2 regions of the Lysinibacillus sp. GW823-FHT06C08 genome follow, and region 1 is predicted to be linked to the other one. Evidence: riboswitches for the same ligand, from Rfam matches in the RefSeq annotation. Region 1 holds a riboswitch; the other holds the start of a gene.

Region 1 (10,047 bases):
GTTACAAATTTGAGGTTGTCAATGAATAGAATATGGAATAGTGTTGTCGGGAAGCTATGGGTAACCATATTGCTTCTCGTTTCATTTGTATTATTTGTTTTCACGGTATTAATGCTTGAATTTCTTCAAAACTACCATATGCAGCAAGCGGAAATATCTTTACGTCAAACCGCTGCCACTGTGGCAAGTATAGTGGATGACAATGAAACAGCTGAATCGACTTCGGAATTATTAAAAGATATTTTACCTAAAGGCACCAACGCACTAATCGCAATCAGCCATGTAGAGGTATCCTTTGCCATGCAAGAGGGACTCAATAAAAAGGAAATTCAAGATACTATTTTGGCAAATAAATCTTTCCGTGAGGTTTTTCAATCAGATGAACCAATTACTAAAGAAATGATGATGCCCTCCTCTACAGATCAAGAGAAAATGGAATCTTACGTTGTACTTGGTTTCCCATTAAATGTAGAGAATGCTGTACATGGAGCAGTTTTCATCTATCAAAGCCCCGATGCCCTACATAAAACGTCCAAGGAAACGACGAAAATTGTCTTTTTGGCAGCTTTCATAGCATTTGTCTTGACTACATTTTTTGCGTTCTTCTTGTCTTCACGTATTACTTCTCCACTTAGAAAAATGCGTGAGCTGGCATTTGAAATTGCAAAAGGGAATTTTGAAGCGAAAATGCCTACGACTCAAAATGATGAAATTGGACAGCTTGCAGTTGCTTTCAATCAAATGGGTCGTCAATTAAAGCATAATTTAGAGGTCATCAATCAAGAGAATGAACAGCTATCCAATATTTTGACATCTATGACAGATGCAGTGATTACATTTAATCGCGACCGTACAATATTATTAAGTAATCCACCAGCGGAACGTCTGATGCAAAAATGGTTTGTAAACAAAGGCTCACAAAGTGCGAAGCCAATACCGCCAGAGCTGTATCATATGCTGGATCATGTACTCATGTTTGAGGATAAGCTAGAAGAGGAAATTGAAATGGATGGTAATTACTATACGTTTACAATTAGTCCTCTTTATAGTGGAGAAAACATTCGTGGTGCAGTCGCTGTTATTCGTGATATGACTGAACAACACCGCTTAGAAAAACTTCGATCCGATTTTATTGCGAACGTCTCTCATGAATTGCGGACGCCAATCGCCATGCTTCAAGGCTATTCTGAAGCATTGATGGATGATGATTTTATTCAAGATCTGGAAGAACGTAATGAAATAACAAAAATTATTTATGATGAATCCAAACGAATGGGTCGCCTTGTCACGGATTTATTAGATTTAGCACGCATGGAATCAGGGCATATGACACTCTATAAAGATGAATTGCCAATTAATTCTACATTCGAACGTATTACCCAAAAATTTGCACAGGTTGCAAAAGAAAAGCATATTCGTCTACTATTTGATAGTGAATTTAATGACGATGCGATGATTAATATAGATGAGGATCGCATCGAGCAAGTACTCACAAATTTAGTCGACAATGCACTAAGACATACGGAAGAGGGATCTGTCACAGTAAAAGTGGAGCAGGAGCCAACATTCGCTAAAATTTCTGTTCAAGATACAGGACATGGTATTCCTCAAGATGATTTACCTTATGTCTTTGAACGCTTTTATAAAGCAGATAAGGCACGTACTCGATCTAAGGGTGGTACGGGACTTGGCTTAGCCATTGCACGAAATATTATAAAGGCACACTCAGGAAATATTATGGTAGATAGTGTGCTTAAGGAAGGTACTACCTTCACATTTTATTTACCGTTCGATTAATAACATGGTTTGTTATTAATTGACTGTAACTTCTGTGAATGTAAGACGACAAATAATATAGAACGGGGGTGGAGTGCATTGAATGACTCCGTGTTCCATCGACTATACGATGCCTATCATCAAGACGTGTTCCAGTTTCTAATCTATCTAGTAAAAAACCGTACACTTGCTGAAGATTTAGCGCATGAAGTTTATGTAAGAGTATTGCGCTCATACGATCAATTTGCAGGCAATAGTAGTGAGAAAACATGGCTTTTTGCAATAGCCAAAAATGTTGCGATTGATCATTTTAGAAAGCAAGCAGTGCGTCAGAAGCATTCGCTTGATTTCTTTGACTGGGAAACGGAACAGCTCCATTCAAACACACCATCACCGGAGGAAATGCTACAGGCCAGTGATGAATTTATGCAAGTAGAGTCAGCATTAGAAAACTGTACTGGCGATCAAAAAATGGTCATTATTATGCGCTATTTCCAGGATTTATCGATTGCAGAAACGGCGCAAATACTTGATTGGACAGAAGCGAAGGTAAAAACAACCCAGCATCGAGCCATTAAATTTTTAAGGCAACAGCTACAGCCGATCAGAGAACAGGAGGCGAAACGGCAATGACACATAAGGCATTTGATGATGAGCAGCTTGAACATGTACTGAACAATGCCCCTAAGCTTTCTGACCACCGTTCGAAAGAAGATATATTAAATCGGTTAATGGCAGATGCTCGCTTGCAAGATAATATCCACCTTCAAGAAGCTATGCAAGAACCTATAGAAGATGAACCATCTCAACAGGAAGGTGCTATCATTCAAAAGCCTGCGACGAAATCAAAAGTACGTAATATGCAGATTTATATGAGTGTAGCCGCAGTCTTTGTGCTAACAATACTAGTTGGCACAATATTGAAGAACAATCAAGGTGAGCAAAAAGATCAAGCGAGTATGCCTGAAACGGCTCAGTTTTCGACGATGCAAGAGGATTCAGCAGCAAAGGAAGCGGCCACGCAGGATGAAATGCTGGATTCCAAAAGTATTGTTGCGGAACATGAGCGCATTTTATCTTTACGTACATCTGTCTATGAGGAGGATGTAAAAGATGCTGTCGTATTCCGTATTGGTTTGGCAGGGCGTGATGCGGAAAGTGTTCCTATGACGTATGTGATTCCAAATGAACGTGTGGCTACGGATTTTGGAGAAGAGAAGCCTTCTACCTTACGGATATATGAAAAGTATGCTCCTCAAATTGACGAGGAGGCCAAAGGGTTTACAGAGTATCATCCTTATAAAGGTGAGCTGAAGGAAAAGGATGATAAGCTTATCCATGTCTTGCCAAAGGGGAATGACTATGATGTTGCCTCTGCTGCAGTAAATGAATATAAAGGCACAATGGAAGACACATTCTCGGACTCTGAATACACCGAAGTGGAAATCCAAAATGAAGATGGAACCCCGTATGAGTTTTCTCAAGAAGGTGAGCCAAGTCAAGGAATGTCCTTAACGAATGCAAAGCACTATAATTATTACTTGTACCATGATTCCAATGGTGCAGAATATTTATCACCAGATTTCCGTCAATCTTTTGAGACAGTCACAGAGGCACTTACACTGATGAAAAATAAAAATGATGATGTCTATACATCCGTAGTGCCTGAAAATGTAACATACACAGTCACTGAACAAGCGGAAGGTGTCGTTGTTACTTTTGATATTCCGCTTGATTTAACATCTATGGAACCAATACGAGCTACTCAATTAATTGAGGCCATGATGTTAACTGCTGCTAGCTTTAATCAACAGCTCCTTTTAGATAATGTTGTGCAAGAAAGCTGGGAAGGCTTTGATTTGAAGGGTTATTTACCAAAGCCAGTGGGACCAAATAAACAATTTTTACCATAGTCGAAGGAAGAAAAAAACAAGAGAGGCATTCCTGTATGGCGGGAGTGCCTTTTCTATTTATAAAACATAGCAATTTAATCGGATTTTTTGAGCAGAACTATTTACTTTTACTTCGTAATTCATTATAGTAAAGCTGTAGTATAAAATAATATGATTCATCTTCGGGGCAGGGTGAAAATCCCGACCGGCGGTAATAGAGTCATAAATCGCTAGTGAATATATTCATTAGCTCGCTTGATTTATGTTAAACTCTTCAGCCCGCGACCTGTGCGAATTTTCGCATGGCTGACTTGGTGAAATTCCAAGGCCGACAGTTAAAGTCTGGATGGGAGAAGATGAAGGTACGATCGTCATTCATTGTCATGAAATGAACTATGACCGAGCGCTTTTTTGTATGTTTTATTAAACTGTGCTCAAAAATTAGTTGATGAGGACGCTTATTCGTTATGCCTTTCTCCCTTATGCTTTATTAAACGCATAAGGGTTTTTTCATGAAACAATTGAAAGATCGTCACCTTTCTTCTTGCGAGATTGAATCAGCAAAGAGGAGAGAGTTTTCTATGAAGAAAAATGTCAAACTTCAATCGTTTATTACGATTGGGATGCTGAGCAGTATTTCATTTTTATTAATGCTTTTTAATTTCCCAATTCCGCCATTCCCAGCATTTTTGGAAGTGGATTTCAGTGATATGCCTGCCTTGCTTGCAGCAATCACAATGGGACCTGTAGCTGGTATTTTAGTAGAATTGTTTAAAAATGTGTTGGATTGGATTTTCTCAGGCACTCCAACAGGCGTTCCGGTAGGGCATATGGCCAATTTTGTAACAGGTATTTTATTCATCTTGCCAGTAAGCTTTATTTTTAATCGATTTAAAACAATCGCTGGTCTTGTTGGAGGTTTAGCAATAGGAACAGTTGTGATGGCAGTAGGAATGAGTGTTTTAAACTATGCTGTATTTTTACCAATGTACACTTACTTCTTAGGAATGGAGCCTGTTGTAGGTGACTCACTTTATAAAATGATTATCGCTGGTATTTTACCATTTAATATTGTCAAAGGGATTTTATTAACGGGTATTATGGCGTTATTATTTACGACAATGCGTAAATGGATTGACCGCCAGCGTTCTATGTATATAACAAAATAAAATGTACTAAGCCTCGAGGGATGAACTCGAGGCTTTTTTATGGCGAAATGTAGAAAAAATAGAAAAAGGTAATGGGTTGTCCAAGTATAACTAGTTCTTTTTTAGTAATACCTAGTCGAAAGCTATAATTTCATGTAAAATTAGAGAAGAGTTTAGAAAGTTAGAGGAGTTTGAAGAGATGAGTGGAAAAAAAGGACAGTGGTCTAGTAAGTTAGGATTTATTTTAGCATCAGCAGGTGCTGCAATAGGACTAGGAGCGATTTGGAAGCTTCCGTATGTAACCGGACAAAGTGGCGGAGGGGCGTTTTTCTTAATCTTTGTATTGTTTACATTGTTAATTGGGCTCCCGATGCTATTATCTGAATATATTTTAGGACGAGGTACACAGTCAGAGGCAATTACTGCCTATAAAAAAATTGCTCCTACGAAAAAGGGATGGGCATGGATTGGCCGCATGGGTGTTCTCGGATGTTTTTTATTACTAACATTTTATAGCGTTGTCGGTGGCTGGATTTTTATTTATAGTGGGCTAGGCGTAGCGGGTGCTGTCATTGATCCGGCTATTGATCCTGGAGAACTATTTGGAAAGATAATTGGTACACCTTGGATTACAATTGTAGGTTTGGCTTTGTTTACATTAGCAAACGTACTTGTTATTTCGTTAGGTGTCCAAAATGGTATTGAAAAGGCGAATAAATGGATGATGCCATTGCTCTTTATTATGTTCATTGTCCTAGTGATACGTGCTGTCACATTAGATGGCGCCATGGACGGGGTAAAATTCTTTTTATGGCCTGATTTTTCAAATATTACCGGAAAAGCCTTATTAGAAGCTTTAGGGCAATCCTTCTTTGGGTTAGCCGTTGGATTTTCTTGCCTTGTTACATATAGTTCCTACCTCAAAAAAGATGTGAGTTTACCGAATTCAGCAGGCTCCGTCGTTATGCTAACGGTACTTGTTTCATTTTTAGCTGGACTAGCTATCTTCCCGGTCGTTTTTGCTTTTGATTTAGAGCCGGCAGCTGGGCCAGGCTTGTTATTTATGGTGTTACCGACAGCATTTAGCCAAATGCCATTTGGGGAAGTATTTTTAGCGATGTTTTTATTATTATTCTTATTTGCCACATTAACGTCCTCGTTTAGTTTATACGAAATTATTGTTGCGGCATTTATGGAAAATAGTCAGAAGTCTCGTCTCGTATGGACTTCTTGCCTAGGTATAGTCGTCTTTCTTGCGGCCATCCCAGCATCCCTTTCCTCTAGCCTGCTAGCGGATGTATCGGTTTTTGGGAAGAATATTTTTGATGCAACTGACTTTTTAGTATCAAACTTAATGCTGCCATTGGGTAACTTGTCCATTGCGATTTTTATTGCATATGTAGTGGATAAGGAATTTGTGAAAAGAGAACTGCTAATGGGAAGCCAGATGGGGCAGGGGTATTATGCGATTTACAGGATGTTAATGTTAATCATAGTACCTGCTGTCATACTCGTAGTATTCGTTAATATGCTATTTCAATTTTAAAAATATATATAAGGTGTATCCATTTAGTAAATGGGTACGCCTTTTTTATGTATCGAAATTCAAGATAAATATATTCTAAAAAAACGATGTTATAAAACTTTACATACATATTGCTAATAACAATAAAATGATGTATTTTAAAAGCAGTTATAAAAAATGTGTTAACTAAATTTACATTGGAGTGGTGGAAAATGAAACATTATACAAAAGAAGGTATTATACGCCGAGTAAAGGAAGAAAATGTGAAGTTTATTCGCCTACAATTTACTGATATATTAGGAACGATTAAAAATGTAGAAGTACCTGTGAGTCAATTAGAAAAAGCTTTAGACAATAAGGTTATGTTTGATGGCTCTTCGATTGAAGGCTTTGTACGTATAGAGGAGTCTGATATGTACTTGAGACCAGATTTCAATACATTTGTCATTTTTCCTTGGACAGCTGAAAAAGGTAAGGTGGCACGCCTTATATGCGATATTGCAAGGCCAGATGGGTCACCATTTGAAGGAGACCCACGCTCCAATTTAAAGCGCGTTTTAAAGGAAATGGAGGAGTTAGGTTTCACTTCCTTTAACTTGGGCCCAGAGCCAGAATTTTTCCTTTTTAAGCTGGATGAAAAGGGGCATCCGACACTTGAGCTAAATGACAGCGGAGGTTATTTTGACTTAGCTCCGACAGATTTAGGAGAGAATTGTCGTCGGGATATTGTTTTAGAGCTAGAAGGGATGGGCTTTGAAATTGAGGCATCTCACCATGAAGTAGCACCTGGACAGCATGAAATTGATTTTAAATATGCTAGTGCCATTGAAGCATGCGACAATATTCAAACATTTAAATTAGTCGTAAAAACAATCGCTGCACAGCATGGGCTACATGCAACATTTATGCCGAAGCCATTATTCGGAGTTAACGGCTCTGGTATGCATTTTAATCTATCATTATTTGAAGGGGATAAAAATGCATTTTATGATGAACACGCAGAACTTCAATTAAGTGCAACAGCTCGTAGCTTTATGGCAGGAATCATCCAGCATGTACACGGATTTACGGCAATTACGAATCCACTTGTTAATTCTTATAAACGATTAGTCCCAGGCTATGAGGCCCCATGCTATGTTGCTTGGTCTGCTCAAAACCGTTCACCACTTATTCGTATACCAGCAGCTAGAGGATTATCAACACGTGTTGAATTACGTTCAGTGGATCCAGCGGCGAATCCTTATTTAGCAATGGCTGTGATCTTGGCTTCGGGGCTTGATGGCATACGCAAGGATTTAACGCCTCCAGCAGCGGTAGATCGAAATATTTATAAAATGACAGGTCCAGAGCGTGAATTAAATGGCATTGATAGCTTACCCTCTTCATTAGAACATGCGTTAATTGAATTAGAAATGGATTCAGTTGTACGAGATGCTCTAGGTGATCATATTTATGAAAAGTTTAATGTTGCCAAAGAAATCGAATGGGATAAATACCGCACACGGGTCCATAACTGGGAGCGTGAGGAATATTTAACGATGTACTAAAAAATATTGGAGCTAAAAAGCTCCAATATTTTTATACTGACTTTCATACCCTTTATTAAAGAAAAGGGGTGTGGGCAATGACACAAACGACTCAAGTTGTGACAATTCAAAACAACGATATTGTGCAATTTGAACATGATATTAATCGGGCTTTATTAGATTTAAGTTACTTTTTCATACTTGATATCAAATACAATACCCTTTATATCGGAGAACAAACGGTCATCCATTCTGCCTTAATTATTTATCAACATCCAGACGAGAGTAGCCATTAAATTTATATGTAAAAGGATGGTCATGTCGAGAAGACGTGACTTTTTTTTATGGAAATAAAGATAAGAGAAATGGTCGATCTTCTGGGAATGTCAATGGTAGTCGTGCAACATCATCTTTAGATTGCCATGCGATATCGTACATTAATTTATTCAAGATTAAGAAGGGTCATTTGTCCGCCAATTATGATGGCTTCAAAGTAACTGACTTCTACAGCTGCATTAGATTTATCATCAATACTACCTGTAGCCTAATTCTTCGTATACTTCATGATTACAACATGCTTGGAAATTTCCCATTGCCTCCTTTTCATCTGAAGGCATAGCCTAAGTCTTTTCTTCCTCCTTTGGTAAGATACGATGTTGACTATCCTTGATTTAAGGACAATAAAGGCCTTGTCCGTTATTATAAATATAATGGTTATTTTTCGATATTTTTTGATAGTTAGTACAATGGATTTTAGTGGAGAAAGAGCGAAAATCGTATGTAAAGTAACGAAAATAGAAGGAGTGTTAGTGATGAAAAACTGCTTCTACACATACCTGTCCAAAGTTAGCATAAAAAGACAGGCTGGAAAGCATGAACTATTTTAAGATGTTATCAGGGAGTGAGAGCAATGAGTTGGATTGAGTCGATTCAAAAAGCCATTAATTTTATGGAGGATCATTTATTAGAAAACATAACCATTGAACAAATTGCACAGGAGGTTAATTCATCTGTCTTTCATTTTCAGCGAACGTTTGCGATTTTAACGGATATGTCGATTGCGGATTATTTAAGACGGAGGAGATTAACATTAGCAGCTCAGGAATTAATGGATACAGATCAAAAAATAATCGATCTCGCCTACAAATATGGCTATGAAACTCCTGAAGCCTTTACAAAAGCGTTTCGTAAACAGCATTATGTAACGCCGAGTGAAGCGAGAAAGAAGCAAGGACCATTACAATCATACAATCGCCTGGTTATACAGGTAAGCTTGAAGGGAGCAGAACCAATGAAGTATAAAATCGTAGAAAAAGACAAGTTTCAAGTTGTTGGGGTAAAAAGAACGTACAACTGCCAAGATGGAGAGAATACTCGAGAAATACCATTATTCTGGCAGGAAATCAATGAGAGTGCCTTCGATCACCATCTATATCAATTAAATAATGGCAATATCAATGGGGTACTGGGCGTATGTGTACCTAATACAAGCCAAGGACAACAGGGGTTCATTGATTATTGGATTGCTACAAATCATGAAGGGGATGTAGGAGAAGATCTATTAACAATGGAAGTGCCTGCATCAAAATGGGTTGTATTTGAGGTACATGGCCCTATGCCAGATGCCATGCAAAATACGTGGAAACAAATATATTCAGAATGGTTCCCATCCAATCCATATGAGCCAGCAGGAACAGCGGAGCTTGAGGTGTACCCTGAAGAAGATGCATATAGTCCTGATTCATACTCAGAAATTTGGATTCCAATTAAATAACGATAAAGTAAAGCCAAGAATGCTAAACAAATGCATTCTTGGCTTTACTTATTGTTGAAAGAAAAAATATCCTTTTTTTAGGTGTCACAAAGATGTAAAATATATATATGTTTAGAATGAACGATTTTTTTTTAATCGTTCCATATTTAGATGTGGGGGTTAAAATAAGATAAGGGGTATGATTCAAAACAAATGGGTAGAAATTTCTCATGATGAAGTACTGCAATTTTTAAAGATGGGGAAAGTAGCACATGTTGCGACGGTTGATGAAGAAGGATATCCTTATGTGATTCCATTTGTTTATGTGTATGAGAGAAATGATAAACTTTATTTGCATATCTGTAATATGCGAGAAAGCCATTTTTGGTCCAATATTAAACAAAACCCTAAAATCAGTATAGAAGTA
Region 2 (4,924 bases), 290 kb from region 1:
TATCTTCATTCTCATACATATCTGTTATTGGTTCAGATTCTGTTACTTTGACTTTCAGAATTTCTGCAATAGGTCGATCATAAAATTGTTCATTATGGTGAACGAAAAAAATGGATAGGGCACAGCCAAGTAATAACAAGGCATAGAAAATACGTTGTTTATAAGTTATTTTTTTAAAATAGTGCAATGGAATGACCTCCAAATTAGTGGACTAAATAGTCACTTGTACAGGAACGATTTTAAGAATAGTAAGTTCCAATATATTCTCTAGTTTAACGATAGGAATGATAGATTCCAAGGCATTTATGCTATAAAAAAGCGGCAGGATATTTGTATTCTAGAAAAAAATATGATAGATTATTTAATACTATAAATTCGAAGGGAGGGCGAAGTAATGGAAACTGTTTGTGCGAAAGGTTTAACCGAAGTAGAGGTAAAATCTTACAATCTTTGTGGGGATTTGCTGGCTAAGGGAGAAGTATGCCCTTTTTTAAGCAAATTTCATATCGATGCAGGTTCCGGTTGCTTTTTGCCTTCTTTATTTCTTACTGATTGACATCCAATTAAATGGGATGTATAGATTGCTAGACGCCGGTTCGTAACGGCGCTTTTTTTGTTTAATTATAAAATTTAACATGCCCTTTTTCTCATAGGGATGTTTGTAAGGTGCCGTTTTATGACGGCGCCTTTTTTGTGTTTGTTTGAAAGGAGTGAAAAGTGATGTGTAACCTTATATGTCCATTTATTTCTTGAGCAATTCGCTTAGTAGTAATGGATAAAATAAATAAGGAGATTGAAAAAATGATACTTCAATTAAATGGAATTAGTAAGAGCTACTTGGGAGATCCGATTCTTTCAAAGATAACCATGAAAATGGAACGTGGCGATCGGATTGGACTTATAGGTGTAAATGGGGCAGGAAAATCAACGCTACTAAAGATCATTACAGGGGATCTTCCCTATGATGAAGGCGACATTTTTATAGGCAAGGGAATGAAGCTAGGTTATTTGCGACAAGATAGTGGGTTACAGCCAGAACATACGATTTGGACTGAAATGCTTGGGGCATTTACTGAGCTTCAAGAGGCTGAAAAGGAACTTCGAGAGCTGGAAATGCAGATGGGTGAGCCTTCCTGCATCAATAACCCCGAAAAGCTGGAACAGGTAATGAAGATATATGCCAGCAAATCAGATTGGTTTTCACAGCAAGGTGGCTATGATGTCGAGGCAAAAATAAATAGTATGTTAAATGGAATGGGCTTTGGTAGCATCCCGACAAACACTCTTATCGAATCATTAAGTGGTGGACAGAAAACTAGACTGGCACTTGCTAAAATTTTACTAGAGCAGCCGGATTTATTGCTGTTAGATGAACCGACTAACCATTTGGATTTTGCGACTTTAAACTGGCTTGAAAGCTATTTACGTGGCTATCAGGGTGCTATTATTGTTATTTCGCACGATCGTTATTTTTTAGATGCCCTTGTCAATGAAATTTATGAGATTGAACGCACCCATGGAACAACATACAGCGGTAACTATTCTAAGTATGTGGAAAGCAAGGTGAAAAATCGCGAATTAATGGAAAAGAAATATACGATGCAACAGCAGCAAATCGCCAAAATGGAGGATTATATTGAGCGGAATATTACGATGGCTACTTCCTCGAAAAGCGCTAAGAACAAAAGGAAGCAGCTCGAACGAATAGATCGTCTTGAAAAGCCTCAGAAGGATCTAAAACACGCACAAATGACATTTGCTACAGATAAGAGATCTCATAAAGAAGTGTTGAAGGTAAAAGATGTAGTGCTCTCCTATCAGCTAGAAGATAGCAAGAAAATATTATTGCAAGATATTGAGTTTTCCTTGGATAGAGGAGATCGGGTCGCATTAGTAGGTCCAAATGGTGTTGGGAAATCAACGCTTTTGAAGGCGTTATTACATGAATTGTCTCCGGACCGTGGCGTTATCGCATGGGGAAATGGTGTGACAATCGGCTATTATGATCAAGAGCAAGAGACATTACATCCTAATAATACGGTATTACAAGAGGTTTGGAGTACTTTCCCTTCGATGGAAGAGGCAAGAATACGGTCAGTACTCGGTAATTTTTTATTTACGAAAGAGGATGTTTTTAAAAAGATAGCCTCCCTTAGCGGCGGGGAAAAAGCGCGTGTAGCGTTAGCAAAGCTTATTTTGCAAAAAGCCAATGTGCTTATTATGGATGAGCCGACCAATCATCTTGATTTATTTAGCAAGGAAGTTTTGGAGGAGGCGCTATTGCAATTTGACGGCACCTTATTATGCATTTCTCATGATCGTTATTTCCTTAATAAGCTAGCAAATAAATTGCTTGAATTATCACCAACTGGGATGACGGCCTTTTCGGGAAATTATGATGATTATGTTCAAAAAATAAGCCATTAAAGGATTTAGGGGCTACCTATATAGCAAGAGGTGGCCCCTTTTTTAAAAATTACAGACAGAAGTATAGATAATATAATTAAATAGTGTTATCGTAAGAACTAGCTAAATAAAATGATCCTTCGGGGTAGGGTGAAATTCCCAATCGGCGGTGATGAAGTAATTCAAAGTCCGTGAGCGCAAGCTGATTTGGTGCAAATCCAAAACCGACAGTAACAGTCTGGATGGGAGAAGGGTATAAGTGCGAGCTTTTTAAATTCAATGTAATTTAGAAGGTCTATTTGACTATGCATTTATGACACGACTTCCCGCAAGTATGTTGGGAAGTTTTTTTATTTAGCCAATCAATTGAATAGAAGATGTTCTTCGGGGTAGGGTGAAATTCCCAATCGGCGGTGATGAAGCAATTCAAAGTCCGTGAGCGCAAGCTGATTTGGTGCAAATCCAAAACCGACAGTGATAGTCTGGATGGGAGAAGAACAAATAAGATACTAGTCTATGGAAAAAATGTATATCCAAATAGGCTTATTTATTGATGTCTTATACTCCCAAAACCCCTTTGTCAAAGGGGTTTTTCTTTTTATATGAGCTTTAAGAAGGGAGACGGGTAGAAGCTCAAGAGTGGTGGATAGAAACCCAAAAGTGACGGATAGAAGCTCAAGAGTGACGGATAGAAACCCAAAAGCCACGGATAGAAGCTACGTAAGATCAGTGTGAAAGCAGGTGAAGAAATGTTTACAGGTATTGTGGAGGATATTGGCACTATTAAAGCCTTGCAAATCAATAAGAACAGTATGAAAATTACGGTTCAATCATCGAAAGTTGCTGAAGATGTGGGGTTAGGGGATAGTATAGCGGTCAATGGTGTTTGTTTAACGGTTACTCATTTTACGAATCGAGAGCTTACGATGGATGTTATGCCTGAAACCGTCAAAGCTACAAATTTACATCAGCTGACAATAGGGGATCCGGTTAATTTGGAGCGTGCGATGCCTGCTAATGGGCGATTTGGGGGTCACTTTGTTGCTGGTCATGTCGATGGTGTTGGGAAGATTTTACGAAAACGTCCGGTGGCCAACGCGGTTTATATTGATATCGAATTGTCTGAGGAACTAACAAGTTTCTGTATTCCGAAGGGCTCCGTAACGATTGATGGCACAAGCTTAACAATCTTTCATGTTGAAACGAAGCAGGTCACGATTTCACTGATTCCTCATACTTACAAGGAAACGATTTTAGGTATGAAAAAAGTAGGCGCTTTCGTCAATATTGAAACAGATTTAGTCGGTAAATATATTTTAAACGAATTGAAAAATGAGCAAGGCAAGTCAATGATTACAAGAGATTATTTAGCACGACATGGTTTTTAAAATCACATAATGAGGAGATGAAAAATAGTGCTACATGCAATTGAAGATGCCATAGAGGATTTAAAGCAAGGGAAAATAATCATCGTAGTGGATGATGAGGATCGGGAAAATGAGGGGGATCTTCTAGCGCTTGCTGAATTTATTACTCCGGAAACGATCAACTTTATGGCGACTTATGGAAAAGGTCTAATTTGTACGCCGATTTCGCAGAAGCTAGCACATCAGTTAGATCTGCACCCAATGGTTCAGCACAATACGGATAACCATCAAACAGCATTTACCGTAAGTATCGATCATATGGACACAACAACGGGGATTAGTGCCTTTGAGCGGGCATTCACCATACAAAAGATGTTGGGATCTCAGGCGAAAAAAACTGATTTTCGTCGACCAGGACACATTTTTCCACTAATCGCAAAGGATAATGGTGTCTTAGAGCGAAGGGGCCATACGGAGGCGAGCATTGATTTAGCTAAGCTTTGTCACAGTATTCCTGCTGGAGTGATTTGTGAAATTATGGGGGACGATGGTCACATGATGCGCTTTGATGAATTGACAAAGTATGCAGCACATCATGGATTAAAAATGATTTCCATTGAGGCGTTAGCCACTTATCGCAGTCAATCATTTACAACAAACTAATAACGAGGGAGATTTTAAAAAATGGGTCAAACATTTGAAGCACAATTAATTGGGACGGATTTAAAAATTGCGGTAGTCGTAGGTCGATTCAATGAGTTTATTACAAGCAAATTATTAGATGGTGCAATGGATGGATTAAAAAGACACGGTGTAGATGAAGCATCTATTGATGTTGCATGGGTGCCAGGAGCTTTTGAAGTGCCTTTTATTGCGAAACAATTAGCAGAGACAAAGAAATATGATGCCATTATTGGTTTAGGGACTGTTATTCGTGGTTCTACAACACATTATGATTATGTGTGTAATGAGTCGGCAAAAGGAATTGCGAATGTATCCTTAACGACCAATGTACCAGTTATTTTCGGTATTGTTACAACAGAAAATATTGAACAGGCGATTGAGCGTGCGGGAACAAAATCAGGTAATAAAGGCTATGATTCCGCGATATCGGCAATTGAGATGGCTAATCTACAAAAAATGATTGGCTA

The links. A riboswitch is a leader RNA that binds a small molecule or an ion and turns the genes downstream of it on or off. The one in region 1 is predicted to bind FMN.
Positions count from the first base shown of each region.
Region 2: linked by a shared signal. The riboswitch ahead of ribE (riboflavin synthase) and the one ahead of AC1Q6O_RS04620 (ECF transporter S component) in region 1 are both predicted to bind FMN.

Region 1 is NZ_JBXAHN010000001.1:985,917-995,963, forward strand. Features, by position in the region: gene AC1Q6O_RS04600 (response regulator transcription factor) at 1-29, shown strand, start outside; gene AC1Q6O_RS04605 (ATP-binding protein) at 22-1,797, shown strand; gene sigX (RNA polymerase sigma factor SigX) at 1,876-2,409, shown strand; gene AC1Q6O_RS04615 (RNA polymerase subunit sigma) at 2,406-3,689, shown strand; FMN riboswitch at 3,843-4,030, shown strand; gene AC1Q6O_RS04620 (ECF transporter S component) at 4,250-4,837, shown strand; gene AC1Q6O_RS04625 (sodium-dependent transporter) at 5,016-6,362, shown strand; gene glnA (type I glutamate--ammonia ligase) at 6,554-7,888, shown strand; gene AC1Q6O_RS04635 (hypothetical protein) at 7,966-8,163, shown strand; gene AC1Q6O_RS04640 (AraC family transcriptional regulator) at 8,778-9,641, shown strand; gene AC1Q6O_RS04645 (pyridoxamine 5'-phosphate oxidase family protein) at 9,820-10,047, shown strand, end outside.
Region 2 is NZ_JBXAHN010000001.1:1,275,284-1,280,207, forward strand. Features, by position in the region: gene AC1Q6O_RS05970 (YibE/F family protein) at 1-187, opposite strand, end outside; gene AC1Q6O_RS05975 (hypothetical protein) at 395-556, shown strand; gene AC1Q6O_RS05980 (ABC-F family ATP-binding cassette domain-containing protein) at 802-2,427, shown strand; FMN riboswitch at 2,539-2,664, shown strand; FMN riboswitch at 2,783-2,908, shown strand; gene ribE (riboflavin synthase) at 3,156-3,794, shown strand; gene ribB (3,4-dihydroxy-2-butanone-4-phosphate synthase) at 3,822-4,436, shown strand; gene ribH (6,7-dimethyl-8-ribityllumazine synthase) at 4,458-4,924, shown strand, end outside.